DNA from 4 places in the Pectobacterium hainanensis genome. Region 3 is predicted to be linked to each of the others. Evidence: predicted binding sites of a transcription regulator. Region 3 holds the regulator's gene; each other region holds the start of a gene.
The links. The regulator PurR, encoded in region 3, represses purine synthesis genes. The targets are predictions, from matches to a motif close to CANGCAAACGTTTGCNTG.
Positions count from the first base shown of each region.

Region 1: the regulator PurR is predicted to act here: its motif matches at 4,343-4,360, upstream of carA (glutamine-hydrolyzing carbamoyl-phosphate synthase small subunit).
Region 2: the regulator PurR is predicted to act here: its motif matches at 1,502-1,519, upstream of pyrD (quinone-dependent dihydroorotate dehydrogenase).
Region 4: the regulator PurR is predicted to act here: its motif matches at 2,209-2,226, upstream of purL (phosphoribosylformylglycinamidine synthase).

Region 1 is NZ_JBJYIN010000022.1:23,177-28,908, forward strand. It holds gene carB (carbamoyl-phosphate synthase large subunit) at 1-2,957, opposite strand, end outside; gene carA (glutamine-hydrolyzing carbamoyl-phosphate synthase small subunit) at 2,972-4,120, opposite strand; gene dapB (4-hydroxy-tetrahydrodipicolinate reductase) at 4,567-5,388, opposite strand; gene ispH (4-hydroxy-3-methylbut-2-enyl diphosphate reductase) at 5,727-5,732, opposite strand, start outside.
Region 2 is NZ_JBJYIN010000004.1:74,199-79,930, forward strand. It holds gene pepN (aminopeptidase N) at 1-1,420, shown strand, start outside; gene pyrD (quinone-dependent dihydroorotate dehydrogenase) at 1,606-2,616, shown strand; gene ACKPVM_RS05260 (cell division protein ZapC) at 2,819-3,406, shown strand; gene ACKPVM_RS05265 (YcbX family protein) at 3,466-4,569, opposite strand; gene rlmKL (bifunctional 23S rRNA (guanine(2069)-N(7))-methyltransferase RlmK/23S rRNA (guanine(2445)-N(2))-methyltransferase RlmL) at 4,813-5,732, shown strand, end outside.
Region 3 is NZ_JBJYIN010000018.1:27,734-33,465, forward strand. It holds gene ACKPVM_RS16675 (riboflavin synthase subunit alpha) at 1-507, shown strand, start outside; gene cfa (cyclopropane fatty acyl phospholipid synthase) at 592-1,743, opposite strand; gene purR (HTH-type transcriptional repressor PurR) at 2,079-3,110, opposite strand; gene cydH (cytochrome bd-I oxidase subunit CydH) at 3,493-3,582, shown strand; gene ACKPVM_RS16695 (C40 family peptidase) at 3,668-4,525, opposite strand; gene ACKPVM_RS16700 (Grx4 family monothiol glutaredoxin) at 4,934-5,284, shown strand; gene rnt (ribonuclease T) at 5,365-5,732, opposite strand, start outside.
Region 4 is NZ_JBJYIN010000002.1:17,349-23,080, forward strand. It holds gene tadA (tRNA adenosine(34) deaminase TadA) at 63-566, shown strand; gene mltF (membrane-bound lytic murein transglycosylase MltF) at 589-2,124, opposite strand; gene purL (phosphoribosylformylglycinamidine synthase) at 2,323-5,732, shown strand, end outside.

The sequences.
Region 1 (5,732 bases), on a different contig from region 3:
ATCCCTGCTTCACCCAGTTCAATTGCCGTGCCGTGCGTCGCATCCAGCTCGAATCCATGTTTCAGTAGCTTGGCGGCTAAATCAACCACACGAGCTTTGTCGCCTTCGCGTACCGACAGCAATGCACGACCGGTTTTTTTCATGTGGGAATTGCTACCCAGCATCGCCTTGGCAAACGCCTCGGCAAATGTGCGACCAACGCCCATGACTTCACCGGTAGAACGCATCTCTGGCCCCAGAATCGGGTCAACACCAGGGAATTTATTAAACGGTAAGACCACTTCTTTCACCGAATAATAAGGCGGAATAATTTCTTTGGTGACGCCCTGCTCAACCAGCGTTTGTCCCACCATGACACGAGCCGCCACTTTCGCCAAAGGAACACCAGTGGCTTTAGAGACAAATGGGACGGTACGCGCCGCTCGAGGGTTGACTTCAATCAGATAAACTTCATTGTTTTTAACGGCAAACTGCACATTCATCAGGCCGCGAACACAAAGCTCAAACGCCAGTTTTTCAACCTGCTGGCGCATCACATCCTGAATTTCCTGACTCAGCGTATAAGCAGGCAGAGAACATGCCGAATCACCAGAGTGAACGCCCGCCTGTTCAATGTGCTCCATGATGCCGCCAATCAATACGCGCTCACCATCACAGATAGCGTCCACATCGACTTCGATGGCATCATCCAGGAAACGATCCAGAAGAACCGGGGCATCGTTAGATACGCTCACGGCCGTTTGGAAATAGCGACGTAAATCTGCTTCGTCGTACACGATTTCCATCGCGCGACCGCCCAGAACATAAGAAGGACGGACAACTAACGGATAGCCGATGCCACGCGCTTTTTCTACCGCCTGTTCAATCGCCGCCACCGTCGCATTAGCCGGTTGTTTCAAGCCAAGACGGTTGACCGCCTGCTGGAAACGCTCACGGTCTTCTGCACGGTCAATCGCGTCCGGGCTAGTGCCGATAACTGGCACACCCGCGGCTTCCAGCGCACGTGCCAGCTTCAGCGGCGTTTGGCCGCCGTACTGTACAATGACGCCTTTCGGTTTTTCGATACGCACGATTTCCAGTACATCTTCCAGCGTCACCGGCTCGAAATACAGGCGATCGGACGTATCGTAATCTGTAGAAACCGTTTCAGGGTTACAGTTGACCATAATGGTTTCATAACCATCTTCACGCAGTGCCAGCGAGGCATGTACACAGCAATAGTCGAATTCAATCCCTTGACCAATACGGTTAGGGCCACCGCCCAGTACCATAATTTTATCGCGATCCTGATTCGGGTTAGCCTCACACTCATCTTCATAGGTGGAGTACATGTAAGCGGTATCGGTCGCGAATTCAGCCGCACAGGTGTCAACACGCTTATAGACTGGATGCAGATCGAATTTGTCACGCAACTTGCGAATTTCGCTTTCGGCAACGCCCGCCAGTTTCGCCAAACGCGCATCGGCAAAACCCTTACGCTTCAACTGACGCAGGAAGGTCGCATCCAGCGCAGTGACGCCTTTCTCTGCGACCAGTTCTTCCAGACGCACCAACTCTTCAATTTGCACCAGGAACCAGCGATCGATATTCGTGAGGTTAAACACGCCATCAACCGACATGCCAGCACGGAATGCGTCTGCGATATACCAGACACGCTCTGCACCAGCGTCTTTTAGCTCACGGCGGATTTTGGTCAACGCTTCAGGATCGTCAAGATCGACCTTCGGATCGAACCCCGTGGCACCCACTTCCAAACCACGCAGTGCTTTTTGTAAGGATTCCTGCTGAGTGCGGCCAATCGCCATCACTTCTCCCACCGATTTCATCTGGGTGGTAAGACGATCGTTAGCGCCAGCAAATTTTTCGAAATTAAAACGAGGGATTTTGGTGACGACATAGTCGATAGACGGCTCAAACGATGCCGGCGTGCGGCCACCCGTAATATCGTTCATCAGTTCATCGAGGGTATAACCCACTGCCAGCTTGGCCGCAATCTTCGCAATGGGGAAACCCGTTGCTTTAGAGGCCAGCGCGGAGGAACGCGAAACACGTGGATTCATTTCGATGATGATAAGGCGACCGTTCTTCGGGTTAACCGAGAACTGGACGTTAGATCCCCCTGTCTCGACACCGATTTCACGCAGCACCGCCATCGAAGCGTTACGCATGACCTGGTATTCTTTATCCGTCAGCGTTTGTGCTGGCGCAACGGTGATCGAGTCGCCGGTGTGGATCCCCATGGCATCGAAGTTTTCGATGGAACAAACGATGATGCAGTTATCGTTCTTATCGCGCACCACCTCCATTTCATACTCTTTCCAGCCAATCAGCGATTCGTCGATCAACAGTTCTTTCGTCGGAGAAAGATCCAGCCCGCGTTCACAAATCTCTTCAAACTCTTCACGGTTATAGGCGATACCGCCACCGGTGCCGCCCATCGTAAAGGAAGGACGGATAATGCACGGGAAGCCGACGTCAGCCGCTACAGCCAGCGCTTCTTCCATCGTGTGTGCAATACCGGAACGCGCGGTATCCAGACCGATCTTTTTCATCGCTACATCGAAACGGCGACGATCTTCTGCTTTATCAATCGCATCTGCCGTGGCACCAATCATGGTGACGCCGAATTCGGCCAGCACGCCTTGACGTTCCAGCTCCAGCGCACAGTTCAATGCCGTCTGACCACCCATGGTCGGCAGCACAGCATCAGGACGCTCTTTTTCAATAATTTTACGTACCACTTCCCAGTGAATCGGCTCAATGTAAGTCGCGTCTGCCATCTCCGGGTCGGTCATAATCGTAGCCGGGTTAGAGTTCACCAGAATGACGCGATAGCCTTCTTCACGCAGCGCTTTACACGCCTGTGCACCAGAGTAGTCAAACTCACACGCCTGACCGATCACAATCGGTCCCGCGCCCAAAATCAGGATGCTCTTAATATCTGTACGTTTTGGCATTTTCTTGCTCCTGATTATTTAGCCGAAGAACGATAAGTCTGGATCAATTCAATAAAGTGGTCGAACAGTGGCGCGGCGTCATGTGGACCAGGGCTGGCTTCAGGATGCCCCTGAAAGCTGAACGCCGGCTTATCGGTACGATGAATCCCTTGCAACGAACCGTCGAACAGAGATTTGTGTGTTGGACGCAGCGTGGCGGGCAATGACGTCTCATCCACGGCAAACCCATGGTTTTGCGCAGTAATCATCACGCAGTTGGCATCCAGATCTTTGACAGGATGGTTACCGCCGTGGTGACCAAATTTCATTTTCACCGTCTTCGCGCCGCTAGCTAAAGCCAGCAACTGGTGCCCTAAACAAATGCCGAATACCGGAATATCCGTTTCCAGGAAGGTTTTGATTGCACGAATGGCGTAATCACACGGTTCCGGGTCTCCCGGGCCGTTAGAGAGGAAAATACCGTCTGGATTAAGTTTCAGCACCTCTTCGGCAGAGGTCTGTGCCGGAACGACCGTCAGGCGGCAGCCGCGATCCACCAACATACGTAAAATGTTGCGTTTCACACCATAGTCATAAGCCACAACGTGGTAAGGCAGCTCACTTTCGTTTGTCGCCTCAGGTAATTCACCTTCCAATGTCCAGCTTCCCTGCAACCAACTGTAGCTTTCTTTCGTGGTCACTTCTTTTGCCAGATCCATCCCTTTCAGGCCCGGGAAGGCTTTCGCTTTCTCCAGTGCGACAACGGCATCCGGCGTCTCTCCCGTGATGATACAACCGCTCTGCGCCCCTTTTTCACGTAGCAGGCGAGTCAGCTTACGAGTATCAATATCGGCAATGGCAACGATGTTGTTGCGTTTGAGGTATTCAGACAGGCTTTCTTCACTACGGTAGTTGCTGGCAATCAGAGGTAAATCGCGAATAACCAGACCTTGAGCCTGTACAGCGGGGGATTCTTCATCGTTGGCATTAGCGCCGACATTACCAATATGGGGATAAGTGAGAGTGACAATCTGGCGGGAATAGGAAGGATCAGTAAGGATTTCTTGATAACCGGTCATCGACGTATTGAAGACCACTTCCCCCACTGCCGTTCCCTCTGCCCCAATGGCCCGACCGTGGAATTGGGTTCCGTCTTCCAGAACCAATAGCGCTGACTTAATCAAAACACCCTCCAAGGAATAAAAAATCAAGTTATTTGCATATTAATTCAGATTAAAGCCACTAAATCAATGCAAAAACCACCTTTAAGGTAAATTTTTGGCAAATTGGGCGCATTTTAATGATGGTCTTGCTGATTGTCTACTCAAACCGCTTTTTTTCTCTTATTTTTATGCTTTCCGTAATGAATCACCCCCCACTGACGTAAAAAGCCATATCAACTTAGATAAGTAAACGGTTGCGAGCCAACATTGTTAAAATAAGGGTAACAAACCACCAGAAGAGGGGGGCTTCAGGGATACAGAGGGATAATCAGTGCCAAAAATAACTATAAAATTGATTAAAATAAATGGAATGGAATAAAATTAAAACAAAAAACAATAAAATAAAGGTAACCACAAAAATGATTACCTTTATCAGTAAGATAGAATATATAAAATAAAATTATAAACTATAAATCATCCAGAGAAAGCACATCTCTCATATCAAAAAGACCATTTTTCTTCGCACTTATCCAGATAGCGGCTCTTACTGCACCATTAGCAAAAGTCATACGGCTGGATGCCTTGTGGGTAATCTCAACACGTTCGCCAACATCAGCAAACATCGCAGTATGTTCACCAACAATATCGCCCGCTCGCACGGTAGCAAAACCAATGCTTTTCGGATCGCGTTCACCAGTATGACCTTCGCGCGTATATACCGCACAGGACTTTAGATCCCGGCCCAACGCATCAGCAATAGCCTCTCCCATCGCCAGCGCGGTGCCAGACGGTGCATCTACCTTGTGGCGGTGGTGTGCTTCAATGATTTCGATATCAGTATAGTCGCCCATGACCTTGGCTGCTTTTTCCAGCAACTTCAGCATGACATTGACACCGACGCTGAAGTTCGCCGCAAACACAATCCCGATATCCTGTGCCGCCTGCTTAATCGCCGTTTTACCGGCATCATCAAAGCCAGTTGTCCCAATAATCATACCTTTACGGTGCTGTCGGCAAAAAGCCAGATGTGACAATGTGCCTTCCGGACGGGTGAAATCGATTAAGATATCGAAATCATCCTGCACGTCATCCAGACGCTCATTCACCGTAATACCGTTTTTCCCCAGCCCGGCTAATTCCCCCGCATCGCTTCCTATTAGAGACGAACCAATACGTTCCAACGCGGCGCCCAATACCACACCGTCCATTTGTTCAACGGCCTGGATCAACTGACGCCCCATGCGGCCACCGGCCCCAACAACCGCAATACGGATGGATGAATCTTTCATAATGTCTCTCTCTTTTGCTACTGACGACATGAAAATCACATCAGGTTAACGGGCTCTGTGTACTATCGCCAGTGGATTTACGACCAGATTAGAAAATACTGTTTGAAATGACAGAAAATCAGAAAAACTATCTCATCGCTGGCGTCAGATTTGCCTCTGAAAGCGATCAAAAACCGCAGAGTGTTTGAATACACGCAAGAAGGGTTAAAAATAAACCAGATCGCAGCATGCATAAAAATTCATTTTTATGCATGCGTATTTCCACGGACGGACAACAGCAGGGAGAAAATGGGAAGGGTAACAGCGGCAGGGTAGAATCCCTACCGCATAAACAAATACTAATC
Region 2 (5,732 bases), on a different contig from region 3:
ATTTCAGAGCGGAATGCGGCTTTATTTTGAGCGCCATGATGGCAGCGCGGCAACCTGTGATGACTTTGTGCAGGCGATGGAAGACGCGTCTGGTGTTGATCTCACGCAGTTCCGCCGCTGGTATAGCCAATCGGGTACGCCAGTGTTAACCGTCCATGATGATTATGATCCGCAAACGCAGCAATATTTATTGAGCGTTAGCCAGGCAACGCCAGTCGGTGCCGATAAGCAACCTAAGTTGCCGTTGCATATTCCATTGGATATTGAGCTGTACGATCAGCAAGGGCAGGTGATTCCGTTACAGAAAGAGGAGCAGTTGCTTTCCTCGGTATTAAATATCACGGAATCTGAGCAGACGTTCATTTTCGATCAGGTGCCTTGCCGTCCCGTTCCTTCTTTATTACGCGAGTTTTCTGCGCCGGTAAAATTGAATTATGTCTGGAGTGATGCTCAACTGACATTCCTTATGCGTCACGCCAGTAATGCATTTTCGCGTTGGGATGCGGCACAAAGCCTTTTAGCGAATTACATTCGTCTGAATGTTTCTCGCTATCAGCAAAAACAGCCGCTTTCTGTACCGATGCATGTTGTGGATGCGTTTAGGGGAATTGTGTTGGATGAAACACTGGATCCAATGCTGGCATCCCAAATTCTGACATTGCCTAGTGAAAATGAGATCGCGGAATGGTTCGATATTATCGATCCTACGGCAATCGCTGCGGTACGGGATGGTATCGTGCGAGCGATGGCGAAAGAAATGGCGGATGAATGGCTAGCGGTTTATCACGCGAATCATGCAACTCACTATCAGATCGAACATGCAGATATGGGAAAACGTGCGCTGCGTAATGTGTGCTTATACTATCTGGCATTTGGCGATGAGGTCCAGGCCAATAAGCTGGTGACTACGCAGTTCGCTCAGGCTGATAACATGACCGACTCTTTGGCGGCGCTGTCTGCGGCGGTGAGTGCCCAGTTAACGTGTTATGAAGCACTGTTATCTGAATTTGACGAGCGATGGCATCAGGATGGGCTGGTGATGGACAAGTGGTTTATGTTGCAGGCGACCAGTCCGGCAGTGGATGTCATGGAGCGCGTTCGTTCTCTCCTACACCACCGTTCGTTTAGTCTCAATAACCCTAATCGCCTGCGTGCGCTAGTAGGGGCGTTTGCGTCATCGAACCCTTCGGCTTTTCATGCAGAAGACGGAAGTGGTTACCGTTTCTTGACGGAGATCCTAATCGATCTGAATACGCGCAATCCACAGGTTGCCGCCCGGTTGATCGAACCATTAATTCGTCTGAAACGTTATGATGTGAAGCGTCAGGGATTGATGCGAGAAGCATTGGAACAGTTAAAGGCACTGAAGGACCTATCTGGCGATCTATTCGAAAAGATCGGTAAAGCGTTGCAAGATTAAAGAAACGTTTAACTGTTTTCTTACATTAAGCACAATGCTCGCTTGCGGGCATTGTGCTTATTTACCTTGTGATTTCAGGCGCAGACAAACGTTTTACTTTCCGTCGCGATAGAATTACCATCACCGCCGTGCGCGAAACCGTATTCTGACTTTGTTTATTTGCGATTGGGATCCCAGGAGACGATATGTTCTATCCCGTTATCAGGAAGGCGTTATTTCAGCTCGATCCAGAACGAGCACATGAATTCACTTTTCAGCAATTACGCCGCATCACCAACACGCCATTTGAATTCCTCGTTCGTCAGTCTGTTCCTACCAAACCCGTCAACTGCATGGGGTTGTCATTTAAAAATCCACTTGGGTTAGCTGCCGGTCTTGATAAAGATGGTGAATGCATCGATGCCCTTGGCGCAATGGGTTTTGGATTTATAGAAGTAGGGACCGTTACGCCGCGCCCGCAACCAGGCAATGACCAACCAAGGCTATTTAGGATTGTTGAAGCTGAAGGGCTAATTAACCGAATGGGTTTCAATAATAAGGGTGTGGATTACCTGGTTGAGAATGTCAAAAAGACGCGTTTCGGTGGCGTATTAGGGATTAATATTGGTAAGAATAAAGATACGCCAGTCGAACAAGGCAAGGACGATTATTTGATCTGTATGGACAAGGTTTATCCACACGCCGGTTATATTGCGATCAATATATCTTCACCCAATACGCCAGGATTACGTAGCCTGCAATATGGGGATGCGCTGGACGATCTTTTACAATCAATAAAGAATAAACAAACTGAATTACAGAATAAGTATCAGAAGTATGTGCCTGTTGCCGTGAAGATCGCGCCGGATCTTACCGAGGCTGAATTGATCCAGATTGCTGATAGTTTAGTTCGCCATCATATTGATGGTGTGATTGCGACGAATACCACGCTCGATAGAAAATTGATCCAGGGATTAAATCATTGTGGGCAAACTGGTGGATTAAGCGGTCGACCTTTACAACTGCACAGCACGGAAATTATTCGTCGTTTATCTCAGGAATTGTCCGGTCGTCTGCCTATTATTGGTGTCGGTGGTATTGATTCGTTGATGGCGGCTCGTGAAAAATTAGATGCAGGTGCAACGTTGATTCAGATCTATTCCGGTTTCATTTTTCGTGGACCGGGTCTGATAAAGGATATCGTTACACATATTTAATCTTTTCTGCCTTTCATTTATCTCCGGGGGTTTATTTATTCCCCCGGCTAGTCTATATTTTATTCGTTTGCATAAATAATCTATCAATAGACAGCCTTACTTTGATGGTGTCTAAGTTTATACCGATACGCATTATCGCAATATGCGAAAACACAATCAACCATTTCTGATATTTCTATGATGAAAGCGAAGGGTAAATAATATGAAGTTAAAACCTGACGATAACTGGCGCTGGTATTTTGATACCGAACACGATCGCCTGATGTTAGATCTGGCTAATGGCATGTTATTCCGTTCTCGCTTTCCGTCTAAAATGTTAACGCCGGATGCGTTCAATGAATGTGCATTTTGTGTTGATGACGCCGCGTTATTTTTTACCTATAACGATAAATGCCAGAAGGTAGCATTACATCGTGACCTTCAAGGCGAATTGGTGTTGAACGCATTAGTAGCGAGTCGCTTCCTTAAACCGTTGATGCCGAAAAGCTGGCATTTCATCCAACAGCCGAACGCCGTGGCGTATTTACCTCAGACGGGAGATATCGTTCAGGTGCAGTTAACCGAAACCCATGAAACGGCCTGTTTTCTGGTAGCGGAAGCAGGGGATAAAGCCTGTCTCTGTCTGCTGGCGCAAGAACAGCTTTCACTGAGCGGGAAAACGATGGTGCTGGGTGACGCCATAAAAATCATGCACGACAGGTTAATGCCTGCTGCTATTCAGAATAGCGCTGAGTGGGAAAATGCATTAGGTGAAGGCACGTCGGCATTTGAGTATGCCAAGGTCGTCTAAATCCCAATATATACCCGTCATACATCAAGTCGCACGTGTGTGTGGTGGCTTGTTTTCGACTACTGCAAATGAAGATCACTCTGCGGAATACAGCTACAGCTAAGAATTTCACCGTTTTCTCTGATAGCACTTTGCTTCAATGCGGAAACCTCTCCGCTGACTAGCGTCAACTTACAGCAACCACACAGTCCTGCACGACAAGAGTAGGGGACGCGAATGCCTTGTTGCTCCAACTGTTCTAGTAAAATCTGCTGATTGTTCCCTTGTAATACTTTTCCCTGATAGTGGAGGGTGACGGCCTGTTCGCTTTTTTCGGGAACGGTAAGACTTTCGACTACCTGACCAGAACCGTAAGGGCGTGGCGGTTTGGTTGCCAACACTTCCAGTGTATCGCCTACGCGAATGATGCCCGTATTTCTGGCGACCAGATTTTGCCCAAAATCAACGTCGCCGTTTTCGGCAGTACGGAACGATTGCAGCGTTGCCAGTGGCTCCCCTGACGGATGTTTACGGCCACGTTCGATGCTGACCGTGGTGAAAATACAGCGACTACAAGGTTTGACGACGTCAAAAATAATCTCGCCAATACGAATGGTCTTCCAGCTATCTTCGGCAAAGGCTTCCGCCCCCGTCACCACTAGATTGGGGCGAAACTGTTCGATTTTAATGCCGGCAGGGCAGCGCTGGCGTAATGCCTGAAATGACGCGTCATTAATTAACAGGAACGGATAGCCGTCAGCAAATGCCAAAGGCACGTCTGGATAATGCTTCACCCGTCGAGATGGTTCATTGCTCACCCAGCGCAGTTGGACGGTGCGCTGAAAATAGTGGCTCAGCCAGATATTGATAGCATCTGGGGCGACAAGCGCCGTAAAATGTGTTCCCCACACTTCTGTCGGCTGCGGTGCTGCGGTGAAGTCGGCAAAACGAATGGTGGTGGTTTGGCCATCCGGTGCGGCAATAAACAATCCATCCGGTAGCAATGCCGGTGTAAACAGCACCATTTGAGGGTACTGGCGAGCGGTAATAAAGGTTCCATCAGGTTCGGTAACCATGAAGGCGCGATCGTTCGCCAAACCGCTGGCAGATGCCATAGCATAGGACAATTGCAAACCCCGCATCGATTTTATCGGATGAATATAAAGCCGCGTTACGCCAATCACTGACCTGTTTCTCGCCAAAGTAAAACGGCAACTTTATGACAAGCGTCTGGGATTAGCTATAATGCGCCTCAATTTCTTTTTCTATACCCGTCATACTTCAAGTTGCTTGTGCGTTGACTGCCCTTACTCACCCCAGTCACTTACTTATGTAAGCTCCTGGGGATTCCTGCGGTTGTCGCCTTCACGCAACGTGAATTATTTAGGGTATAGTCCGTTTTTACATTTTTTGGTGATAGTGACAACATGAATGCTTTGTTTGCCAGCACGGCGCGGGGACTGGAAGAGTTATTAAAAAGCGAACTCGAATCATTGGGTGCGCAGTCCTGTACAGTGGTGCAGGGTGGTGTCCATTTTGAGGGTGATAACCGCCTGATGTACCAGAGCCTGCTGTGGAGCCGTCTGGCGTCGCGCATTCTGCTGCCGTTGAATGAATTCAAGGTACACAGCGATCTGGATTTGTATCTGGGCGTGCAGGCGATTGACTGGTCGACGGTCTTCAGCACCGATAAAACCTTTGCCGTGCATTTTACCGGCACCAATGAAGATATCCGCAACAGCCAGTACGGCGCGTTAAAAGTCAAAGATGCGATTGTGGATAGCTTCACGCGCAAAACCGGACAGCGGCCCGATGTGGCAAAGCAGCAGCCGGATATTCGTATTAACGTCTTTTTACAGCGTGACACGGCGAGTGTCTCGCTGGATTTAAGCGGCGAAGGGTTGCATCAACGCGGTTACCGCGATCTGGCAGGGTTGGCACCGCTGAAAGAAAATCTGGCGGCAGCGATTGTATTACGCTCCGGCTGGCAAAACGGCACGCCGCTGGTCGATCCTATGTGTGGTTCCGGAACGTTGCTGATCGAAGCGGCGATGATGGCAGCCGATCGCGCACCCGGTTTGCATCGTACGCACTGGGGATTTAACGCCTGGTTAAAACACGACGCCGAACTGTGGCGCGAGGTGACGGCGGAAGCACAAGTGCGTGCCCGTCAAGGCTTGCAGGCAACGACCTCTCGCTTCTTCGGATCGGATAATGACCGCCGGGTGATTGACATTGCCAAAGCCAACGCACGTCGTGCAGGCGTGGCCGAACTGATTTCTTTCGGCGTAAAGGATGCGGCACAGCTCCAGAATCCCTTGCCGGAAGGTCCGAAAGGTACGGTCAT
Region 3 (5,732 bases):
CACAACGGATGTTGCCTGACGGTAACATCGGTCGAGGGGGATTGTGTCAGTTTCGATTTGATGAAAGAAACGCTACGACTCACCAATCTCGGCGACGTGAAGGAAGGCGATTTTGTCAATGTTGAGCGGGCAGCAAAAATAGGGGATGAAATTGGCGGACATATGATGTCTGGACATATCATCTGTACGGCAGACGTGGTGAAAATTTTGGTCTCGGAGAATAATCACCAGATTTGGTTTCGTTTGTCTGACGAATCGTTGATGAAATACGTCCTGCACAAAGGTTTTATCGGTATCGATGGCATTAGTCTGACAATCGGTGAGGTTACCCGCAGCCGCTTCTGTGTCCACCTGATCCCTGAAACGCTCAGCCGGACAACCTTAGGACATAAGCGCCTGGGGCACCGCGTGAATATTGAAATCGATCCGCAAACTCAAGCCGTAGTGGATACGGTTGAGCGTGTATTAGCTAGCCAACAGACGAAAGAATCGGTTAACGAAGAATAACTTTACGGCAGTTCCTGCCACAATCACGTTTTGCAAAAACAGCCGCCTGGGGAGCATTGCCCCAGCGGCGTTTAATCGCGGTGGTTAACGAGCGATACGTATCCCACCTTCCACACCAGTTGGACTAAACAGTACCTGCCAGAGTTGAATATTTCGAGCACGGAAAGCGCCCGCGCAGGCATTCAAATAGTAACTGAACATACGGCGAAAACGTGTGGGATAACGTTCAGAAAGCTGCGGCCAGCTTTGCTGGAAGCGTGTATGCCAGGCCATTAATGTACGATCGTAATCCGTGCCGAAGCTATGCCAATCTTCCATCAGCATATAAGGTTCGCTGGCCTGGGCGATATGACGTACCGAAGGGAGGCAGCCATTCGGGAAGATATATTTATCCGTCCAGGGATCAACCTGAGAGTTCGTTTGATTCGCGCCGATAGTGTGTAACAGAAAGAGGCCATCAGATTTCAGATTCTGATGTACGACGTGAAAGTAGGTATCGTAGTTACGCGGGCCGACATGTTCAAACATACCAACGGAAACCACGCGATCAAACGCAAGGTTAAGGTCTCGATAATCTTGTAGCAGAATCGTGACGTCCAGACCTTGGCACCGCTGTTGTGCCAGTTTTTGTTGTTCACGAGAAATGGTTACACCACATACGGACACACCGTAGCGGCGAGCCGCAAATTCTGCGAGGCCACCCCAGCCGCAGCCGATATCTAATAATGTCATGCCGGGCTTTAAGCGTAGCTTTTCGCAAATCATCTCAAGTTTGTCTTCTTGCGCTTGTTCCAGCGTTTCGGCTGTTTTCCAGTAAGCACAGGAATACTGCATGTAAGGATCAAGCATGAGTGAAAAGAGGTCATTACCTAAATCATAATGCTCTTTACCAACAACCCATGCTCGCCTTTTAGATTGACGATTTATCAGTCGGGAGGTGGCAATCCGTAGAATATCTTTTAGATGGTGGGGGAGCTTTTCGTCCAGCCGCGCACGCAACACGCGATGGAAAAACATATCCAGCCGTTCGCATTCCCACCAGCCATCCATGTAACTTTCCCCTAACCCCAACGAGCCGTCATGCAATACGCGCTTGAAAAAATCCGAGTTTTTTACGGTGATATCAAATGGACGAGAGCCATTAATTTTGATATCGGCCATACTCAGCATGTCATGCACAATATGGAACCAGGGCTCATTACGGGTATCCAGTTCCGCTATATATGATGAGCTCATCGCTTCTCCCTACCTTGCGTCGATGATGTATCGCAAGGAAAACATAGACAATTTTTACCTATAATCGATCTCGGTGGGATATTCCCATCATCTAGCCTTTGAATAATCAAAGGAAACTGAAGAAGAAAAAGCCGGTACGTCAATACGTAGGGGCACTCATCCTTAAGGTTAATCTGTGCCATCCGCTTGCACGTAATGATTAAGGATAGTGAAGAAAAGTGAAAAATTCAGTTTGCACAAAACAGCAATTAGTTTAGGACTGCCCCAGCCGGGGAACAAGCATAAATTGGCTGAAGCAGTATCGGGAAGGCTCGACGTGATAAAATCGCTTGCGATCAGGAGTAGCGGCGGTAATCGCGGAAAGGTCCGTCTGCGACGGAGCGGCGTTCAATCAGCGTTGGATGAACTTCAATAACCTGTGCATCTTCACGCTTGCTGGTGATTCGGTCCAGCAGCATTGAGAAAGCGGATTGTCCCAAGCGCTCTTTCGGTTGATGCACGGTGGTGAGTGCTGGCGTGAAAAAACGAGCATGTCGAACGTTATCGTAGCCAATCACTGAAATATCCTGAGGAACTCGCAATCCGAGCTCATCTGCGGCACAGATTGCACCCATCGCCATGATATCGCCGCCACAAAAAACGGCGGTAGGACGTTGTTTATTCGACAGAATTTGGTGCATGGCCTTATAACCTGATTCCGGCTCAAAATCTCCCTGAACAATCCATTCGTTACGCACGGTGATATCAGCCTCGGCCAGCGCCTTCAAAAAGCCCAGATAGCGACCGCTTCCGGTGTTGCGCTCCTGAATGCCAGGGATCGCACCGATATCCCGGTGGCCACGCTCGATCAAATAGCGACCGGCCATATAGCCGCCTTCAAAAGCATTATCGATAATGGTGTCGGTGAAATCACTGTGCGCCTGTCCCCAATCCATTACCACCATGGGAATACTGCGGTAATCTTTGAGCATGGCAAGTAATTCTGGTGGATATTCCGCACACATCACTAACAAACCATCCACGCGTTTTTGTGCCAACATGGACAAGTAGGCGCGTTGTTTGTCGAGGTTGTTATGGGAGTTACATAAAATCAGCGTGTAGCCTTTGGCATAACAACTGTTTTCAACGGATTCGATAATCTCGGCAAAGTAGGGCGCTTCACTTGACGTTGCCAACAATCCAATCGATTTTGTGTGGTTAACTTTTAGGCTGCGGGCAACGGCGCTAGGTGAGTAATGTAACTCTTTAATCGCCGCCCTCACGGCAGCCTTAGTCTCTTCGGCGACGAAACGTGTTTTATTAATCACGTGCGATACGGTTGTGGTCGAAACGCCAGCCCGTTTTGCCACATCTTTGATCGTTGCCATCTAAAAATGACTCCTAAACTTACCTGTTACAGCCGTAAGTATATTGTTAATCGTTTGCTTGCGTGTAAAACCCTCCTCCTTGACGAAAAAACAGGATTTCAGAAGGAGGATGCCGAATATTATACCTGAAGGGACAAGGTTGATGTTTTTCGACCGGGACGCAGAGCTATCATAAACAGCGGATTTTGTCCGATTTGCCACGAAAGTGGAAGCGGTAATTTATACTATTCGTGCGGCATCAGTACGAGATTTTTCATTAAAATTATGGAAGAATCAGCATAACCAGACGATTTATCGTTTCAAATGGTTGCCCGTTTAAACCCCGAATGATGAAGACCGATTTTTTACCATCATTTGGATGTGATACCAAAAGGAGAGAATTATGGATACCGATCTGAAGATGTCACTGCTGACGACCGTTGGCGCTTTGGCAATGATTATTGTATTTAGCTTCGTGGCTGTATTGAACTGATTTATCCGTGTTCCAACGTACGTTCATTTGAGCTATCTATCGGTTCTGACACGTTTTGATATTCAGAACGTGTCCGTTAATCCGGTTAGCGAATCGTTTGTGGTGTCACAACCCGACGAGCACCCACATAATGATCCTGCCAGTAATCTTCGCTTAATTTACTGATGCGGATGTCTGAGCCTGTCCTGGGCGACTGAATAAACTTGCCGTCCCCCAGATAAACACCAACGTGATCCGCTGCGCCACGGTTGTTGATGCGGAAGAAGACTAAATCACCACTTTCCAGTTCATTCTTTTTAATCGGGGCTGCATCACGCAGGTGATACATTTCGTTAGCCGTACGTGGTATTTGAATTTTAACGACGTCTTTATAGGCATAATAAACCAGCCCACTGCAATCGAAACCCGTAAATGGGGAAGCCCCTCCCCACTGATAGGGTTTTCCGATCTGACTCATTAGTTTGTTCATTGCCGTTAATTTGGCATGCTGATAACGCTTTTTATGTGCAGCACTGAGCGTTAAGCCTTTATCCAGTTTCTCTTTTTTTCCTGTTTCTACTTTACCTTTCAAACCGGATTTTAATCTGCCGTGAGTAGCCGCCAGTTTTACATTGCTATCGGTGTTTGACTTTTTAAGCCCTTTTTTGACCAATGCTGGCGTGGCATTTTTAGTTCTTGATAGAGGTTTTTCAGAAGAATGCTTTGTCACGACTTTTATTTTATCGTTTTTAATTTTAGTCGTTGTTTCTGGCTTTTTACTTTTTATCGGCGTCGGTGATTTTTTATTGTTCTTTACCGGTTTGCTTTTTTTGTGATCTCCTTCAACGACATTTTTCACGCTGGTTTTACGCGGCGATGAATGGTTTGCATTGGGGGCGGCCTGAGCCAGGTTCAGAAAGAGATTGCTGAAAAACAATATAAAAAGCGTAATAAATAAGCGCATGATAAATGATCGAAGATACCTCTTAAATCGCTCAACCGACACAGTATTCCTGAAAACGACATGATAAAAAAGTGGGTGCGGCCTCTTTATTCATACAGAATAGTGAAAAAACGTTAATAGTTGTTTTTTTCGGTGGATTAATCAGCATTTTTTGTTTCGGATTTCATCGATACACAAAGTCTCAGCGTATCATCTTTGGTCGCTGACAGCCTTTATTTGGGAAAGCGGATGAAATTGATTCAATCGCAAAACAAAAAGATAAAACCACACAAAAAATGGCGTTTTTTTGTAGCTATTGCCCTCGGTACAATATGCTTGAGTAGATAATGTTGTAATGGTACATCTGACAGAGACCCATCAGTCATGTACAGATGACAGCCATCCTATGAGGTTTAAGGAAGCAAGAGAATGACGACAACGACAATTGAAAAAATCCAGCGACAGATTGCTGAAAACCCGATTTTATTGTACATGAAAGGTTCCCCTAAATTACCGAGCTGTGGTTTTTCTGCACAGACGGTACAGGCGTTGTCAGCCTGTGGCGAACGTTTTGCCTATGTTGATATTTTACAGAATCCCGATATCCGGGCCGAATTGCCTAAATTCGCCAACTGGCCGACTTTCCCGCAGTTGTGGGTAGAGGGTGAACTGGTCGGTGGATGTGACATCGTGATTGAAATGTATCAGCGTGGTGAGCTACAGCAGTTAATTAAAGAAACGGCTGAAAAGCACAAGCCTCAGACAGACGCTCAGGCGTAAAAATAACGGGTGCATCTGCACCCATTATTTTTTTATGTTGAACAAGCACTAGCGACGCTAAAAAATACGCCCTGTGCTGTTTAACTCGCTTCGGATTCAACTTCCGACGAGTTTTCGCTCAGCGTTACCGGCCATCCACCCAAGCGTTTCCAGCGGTTCACCAGTTCGCAAAACAATAATGCGGTCTGATTGGTGTCATAGAGCGCCGAGTGCGCCTGGCTGGAGTCAAATGAAATACCGGCGGTGATACATGCCTTTGCCAACACAGTTTGTCCCAGCACGAGGCCACTCAATGCAGCGGTATCGAATGTTGCGAAAGGATGGAACGGGTTGCGTTTTAAGCTACAGCGCTCGGCTGCTGCCATCAGAAAACTGTGATCGAACGTTGCGTTATGCGCAACAATGATTGCTCGATTGCAGTTTTGATCCTTAATTCCTTTCCGAACCG
Region 4 (5,732 bases), on a different contig from region 3:
ACTGGCGCAACCCATCGCTATAATACCGCCGCAAAATGTTACCGGGAAAATAAAGAGGCACTGTGAGTCAGGAATCAGATGATGAATATTGGATGCGCCATGCCCTGACGCTCGCTCAGCGTGCTCAGGATGAAGGTGAAGTGCCTGTCGGTGCCGTATTGGTTTTGGATAATCTCGTGATTGGTGAAGGGTGGAATCGTCCGATTGGTCATCACGATCCCACGGCTCATGCTGAGATTATGGCCTTACGGCAAGGGGGGCTGGTGTTGCAAAACTATCGTCTGTTGAATACGACGCTCTATGTGACGCTTGAGCCCTGTATTATGTGCGCTGGTGCCATGATCCACAGTCGTATTGGTCGGTTGGTCTACGGCGCGACTGATGAGAAGACCGGCGCTGCCGGATCGCTGGTGGATATTCTGCATCATCCGGGAATGAATCATCAGATTACGGTTGATTCAGGCATATTATCAGAGGCGTGTTCTGCCGCTCTCAGCGCTTTTTTTCGTATGCGTCGAGAACAGCATAAGGCTCGTCGTGATGCTGAAAAAAAGGCGGCGGGATAAACGTCGTTTTCCTTCATACGCCTTAATGAATTGACTCCAGCACTTTACCCGGCGGTACCACGGGGTAAGCCTGAGCGGATAGCTGTTGTTGCTTCGCTTTGTTTTCTTTCTCCGTTAGGTAGCCTTCCAGACTTACCATATAGCGGCGAATGTTCTCGACATAGTTATATGCTTCATGTCCTCGTGCGTAGCCATAAGTGGTTTGTGTGTAGTAGCGTTTCTGGCTTAGCATCGGCAATCGCATCTTCACATCAACCCAACTATCGGGATTCCCCTTTTGTTTTTCGGTTAATTTTCTGGCATCCAATAAATGTGCGTATCCCATATTGTAGGATGCCAGCGCGAACCAAATTTTTTCATCCTCGGGAATGGTATCCGGCATTTTTTGCATCATATGGGACATATATTGTGCGCCGCCTCGGATACTTTGTTCGGGATCGAGGCGATCGGTCACATCGAGGCTTTCCGCCGTATTCCTTGTCAGCATCATCAGACCTCGAACACCGGTTGGTGAGGTCGCCAATGGATTCCAATGGGATTCCTGATAGGAAATCGCGGCGAGCAACTTCCAGTCGATATCAGTGGCGTATTTTTCAAATAAGGGGCGAAGGTCGGGCAGTGTGCCATCAATCGCACTCAGGAACGTCGTGGTATCGACGTAATCAAATTCCCCTACGTGACCGAGATACTTTTCTTCCAGGCGTGCGAGCGTACCGTCTTCAACCATTTGACTGAAAAAATCTAGCAGCGCCGCTGAAAGGCTGTCATCAGTCGAACGCCGCATATACCAGGTTACGGGTTCCTCATCGCTCAGATCAAAGGCGACGGCTAACTGAGGATGGATACGCTGCATGAGCCCAATGGTGACAGAATCCGCAATGGTATAGTCCAATTTGCCTTCTGCAACGTGTTTCAACAGATCTTGTGTCGTCAGATCAGAGGCGGATTCCCAGTTAAGTTGGGGGTATTTTTCGGCCTTCAAATCGCGCAATGTTGCGACGTGAGCTGAACCCGAGGTAACACCCAAACGTCCTGAGAGTTTGTCCAGCTTTTGTGGGCGAGAGGTGCCCAGCCGATAAACCAGTTGTTGTGACACGGAGTAATAGGTCGGCCCTGCGCGGAAACGACCCAGCCGCTCATGGTTATATATCAGACCCGCTGCCAGTAAATCGGCATTGTTGTCATCCAGATCGTCAAACAGGTCATCGAGATTTTTACGTGACGATACCACTAGCTTGACGCCGAGATAATCGGCGAATCGTTTTGCCAGTTCATAGTCCAGACCTGCGGGGTTACCGTTACTGGTATAGTAAGTCAGCGGCGAGTTGACCGTGCTGATACGTAACTCTCCGCTTGAAAGAATCTGCCGGATCTGCGCATCCTGGCTACTTCGCCAAGGGATAGAAGGCCACAAGGCCAGCGCCAGCAGTAACGTGATAATCCCGATGAAAAAATAATTTAATTTTAAAGGCTTCAAATAGTTATCTCTCGGTGACCGGGGGACCTGTCTGTCGGTAACAGCAGCTTTTTTATACGTCATTTCCCAGAGTGGGGGCATTTTGCTTAACAAACCGCCAGTGTGCAACTTTTATTGATTTGGTTAATGTGTAACCACTATCTGAATAAGATGTTTAATAATAGCTACGCAAACGGTTTCGTCTGGGGGAAGGATTCTCTATAATACGCGCGTTTCCCCCCTGCTGCGCCCAATGGCTGCATCACAGTCAGTGCATCGAAGACGAGAGAACTTTAGATTATGGAAATACTGCGTGGTTCACCTGCTTTGTCGGCTTTTCGTATTAATAAATTACTGGTTCGCTGCAAAGAGCACGTTTTGCCGGTGAGTGATATCTATGCTGAATACGTACACTTTGCCGATGTTAGCGCACCGCTGAATGACGACGAGCAGGCTAAACTGACTCGGTTATTGAAGTACGGTCCTTCCCTCGCTGAACATGAGCCGCAAGGTCGTCTGTTGCTGGTAACGCCGCGTCCCGGCACCATTTCCCCCTGGTCTTCCAAAGCAACGGATATTGCACGCAACTGTGGTTTAGACAAGGTACTGCGTCTTGAACGCGGTCTGGCATTCTATATTCATGCGCCAACGTTGACTGACGAACAGTGGCAGCAACTGGGGGCGCTGTTGCATGACCGTATGATGGAAAGCGTATTTGATGATATGCAACAGGCTGAAAAGTTATTTTCTCATCACCAGCCTGCGCCGTTAAAGCGTGTTGAAATTTTGCTACAGGGGCGTCAGGCACTGGAAGACGCAAATATTCGCCTAGGGCTCGCGCTGGCGGAAGATGAAATTGATTATCTGCTGGATGCGTTCAGTAAGCTGGGCCGCAACCCGACGGATATTGAACTTTATATGTTCGCGCAGGCTAATTCTGAGCACTGTCGCCACAAAATTTTTAACGCAGACTGGGTAATTGATGGTGTTGAACAACCTAAATCACTGTTCAAGATGATCAAAAACACCTTTGAGCATACGCCTGACTTCGTGCTGTCGGCTTATAAAGATAATGCGGCGGTGATGGAAGGGTCTGCCGTCGGGCGTTTCTATACCGATACTCACGGAAAATACGATTATCATCAGGAAGAGGCGCATATCCTGATGAAAGTTGAAACGCATAACCATCCTACTGCAATTTCTCCATGGCCGGGTGCGGCGACAGGATCGGGCGGTGAGATCCGTGATGAAGGTGCAACGGGACGTGGTTCTAAACCTAAAGCCGGATTGGTGGGTTTTTCGGTTTCCAACTTGCGCATTCCCGGATTTATTCAGCCGTGGGAAAAGGAATCATTCGGCAAGCCTGACCGCATTGTCAGTGCACTGGATATCATGACGGAAGGCCCATTGGGTGGTGCGGCGTTCAATAATGAGTTTGGTCGTCCTGCGTTAACCGGCTATTTTCGTACTTATGAAGAACGTGTTGATAGCCATAACGGTATGGAACTGCGTGGTTATCATAAGCCGATCATGCTGGCAGGCGGCATTGGTAATATTCGGGCCGATCATGTCAAAAAAGGTGAAATTAGCGTCGGTGCCAAGCTGATTGTCTTGGGTGGACCCTCCATGAATATCGGTCTGGGCGGTGGGGCGGCGTCGTCAATGGCATCGGGTCAATCTGATGCTGATCTGGATTTTGCCTCCGTTCAGCGTGATAACCCGGAAATGGAGCGCCGCTGTCAGGAAGTGATCGATCGCTGCTGGCAGTTAGGTGAAGCCAATCCAATCCTGTTTATTCACGATGTGGGGGCGGGTGGGTTATCTAACGCGATGCCTGAGCTGGTGAGTGACGGTGGTCGTGGTGGGCGTTTCGAGCTGCGTGATATTCTCAACGACGAACCGGGCATGAGCCCGTTGGAAGTTTGGTGTAATGAATCACAAGAGCGCTATGTGTTAGCGGTGGCACCCGAGCAACTGACCCAATTCGATGAGATTTGCCGCCGTGAACGCGCACCCTATGCGGTAATCGGTGAGGCCACCGAAGAATTGCACCTGACGCTTAACGATCGTCATTTCAATAATCAACCGATTGATTTGCCGTTGGATGTGCTGTTAGGGAAAACGCCAAAAATGCTGCGTGATGTTGAACGTAAGCGGGTAGAAGGGGCACCTTTACAGCGTGATGGTATTTATCTGGCTGAAGCCGTGGAACGTGTGCTGCATTTACCGGTCGTGGCGGAAAAAACGTTTCTGATTACGATTGGCGATCGTTCTGTTACCGGCATGGTGGCGCGAGATCAAATGGTTGGGCCGTGGCAGGTTCCGGTGGCGGATTGTGCGGTGACCACCGCCAGTTTGGATAGCTACTACGGCGAAGCCATGTCGATTGGTGAGCGAGCGCCTGTCGCGCTGCGCAACTTTGCCGCGTCTGCCCGTCTGGCCGTGGGCGAAGCGCTAACCAATATCGCGGCTACCCATATTGGTTCCCTGAACCGAGTCAAACTTTCGGCAAACTGGATGGCGGCAGCAGGACATCCGGGGGAAGATGCGGGGCTGTATGAAGCAGTGAAGGCCATCGGGGAAGAGCTGTGCCCGACACTGGGCCTGACGATTCCCGTAGGCAAAGACTCTATGTCAATGAAAACGCGCTGGCAGGAAGGCGAGGAAGAACGCACCATGACATCGCCGATGTCGTTGGTGATTTCCGCTTTTGCCCGTGTAGAGGATGTCCGTCATACGGTGACGCCACAGTTACGTACCGATCAGGATAATGTGCTGTTGCTCATTGATCTGGGGGCTGGGCGTAAAGCATTGGGGGCAACCGCGCTGGCGCAGGTTTACCGTCAGTTGGGGAGCGACACGGCGGATGTGCATAATGCGACGCAGCTCGCCGGGTTCTTTAATGCCATGCAGCAGTTGGTGGCTGATAAGGCGTTGTTGGCGTACCACGATCGTTCCGATGGTGGTTTATTGGTTACACTGGCTGAGATGGCCTTTGCCGGTCATTGCGGTGTGAATATTGATATTGCCTCGCAAGGTGATGATGTACTGGCAACGCTGTTTAATGAAGAACTGGGGGCGGTGATTCAGATTGCGGCATCACGTCGTGCAGAGGTTGAAAGCGTATTAGCATTACACGGTCTGGCTGAATGTGTTCACCATTTGGGTCAGGCAGAAGACGGTTCACGCTTTATTATTCATCGTGGCGATGCGGTGGTGTATCACGAAAACCGTATCACTCTGCGCAACTGGTGGGCAGAAACAACGTGGCAGATGCAGCGACTGCGTGATAATCCACAGTGTGCCGATCAGGAACATACCGCCAAGCAAGATGACAACGATCCCGGTTTGAACGTGGTGTTGACCTTTGAACCGCAGGAAGATATTGCCGCACCTTATATTGCTAAGCAGATTCGGCCTAAAGTCGCGGTGTTGCGTGAGCAAGGCGTCAATTCTCATATCGAAATGGCGGCAGCATTCCATCGTGCTGGTTTTGACGCGATCGATATTCATATGAGCGATCTGCTGGCGGGACGTCGTGATCTGCAAGACTTCCAGGCGTTGGTCGCCTGTGGCGGATTCTCTTACGGTGATGTTTTAGGCGCGGGGGAAGGCTGGGCGAAATCGATTCTGTTTAATTCCCGTGTTCGTGATGAGTTTGCGGAATTTTTCCAACGGCCACAAACGTTGGCGCTAGGGGTATGTAACGG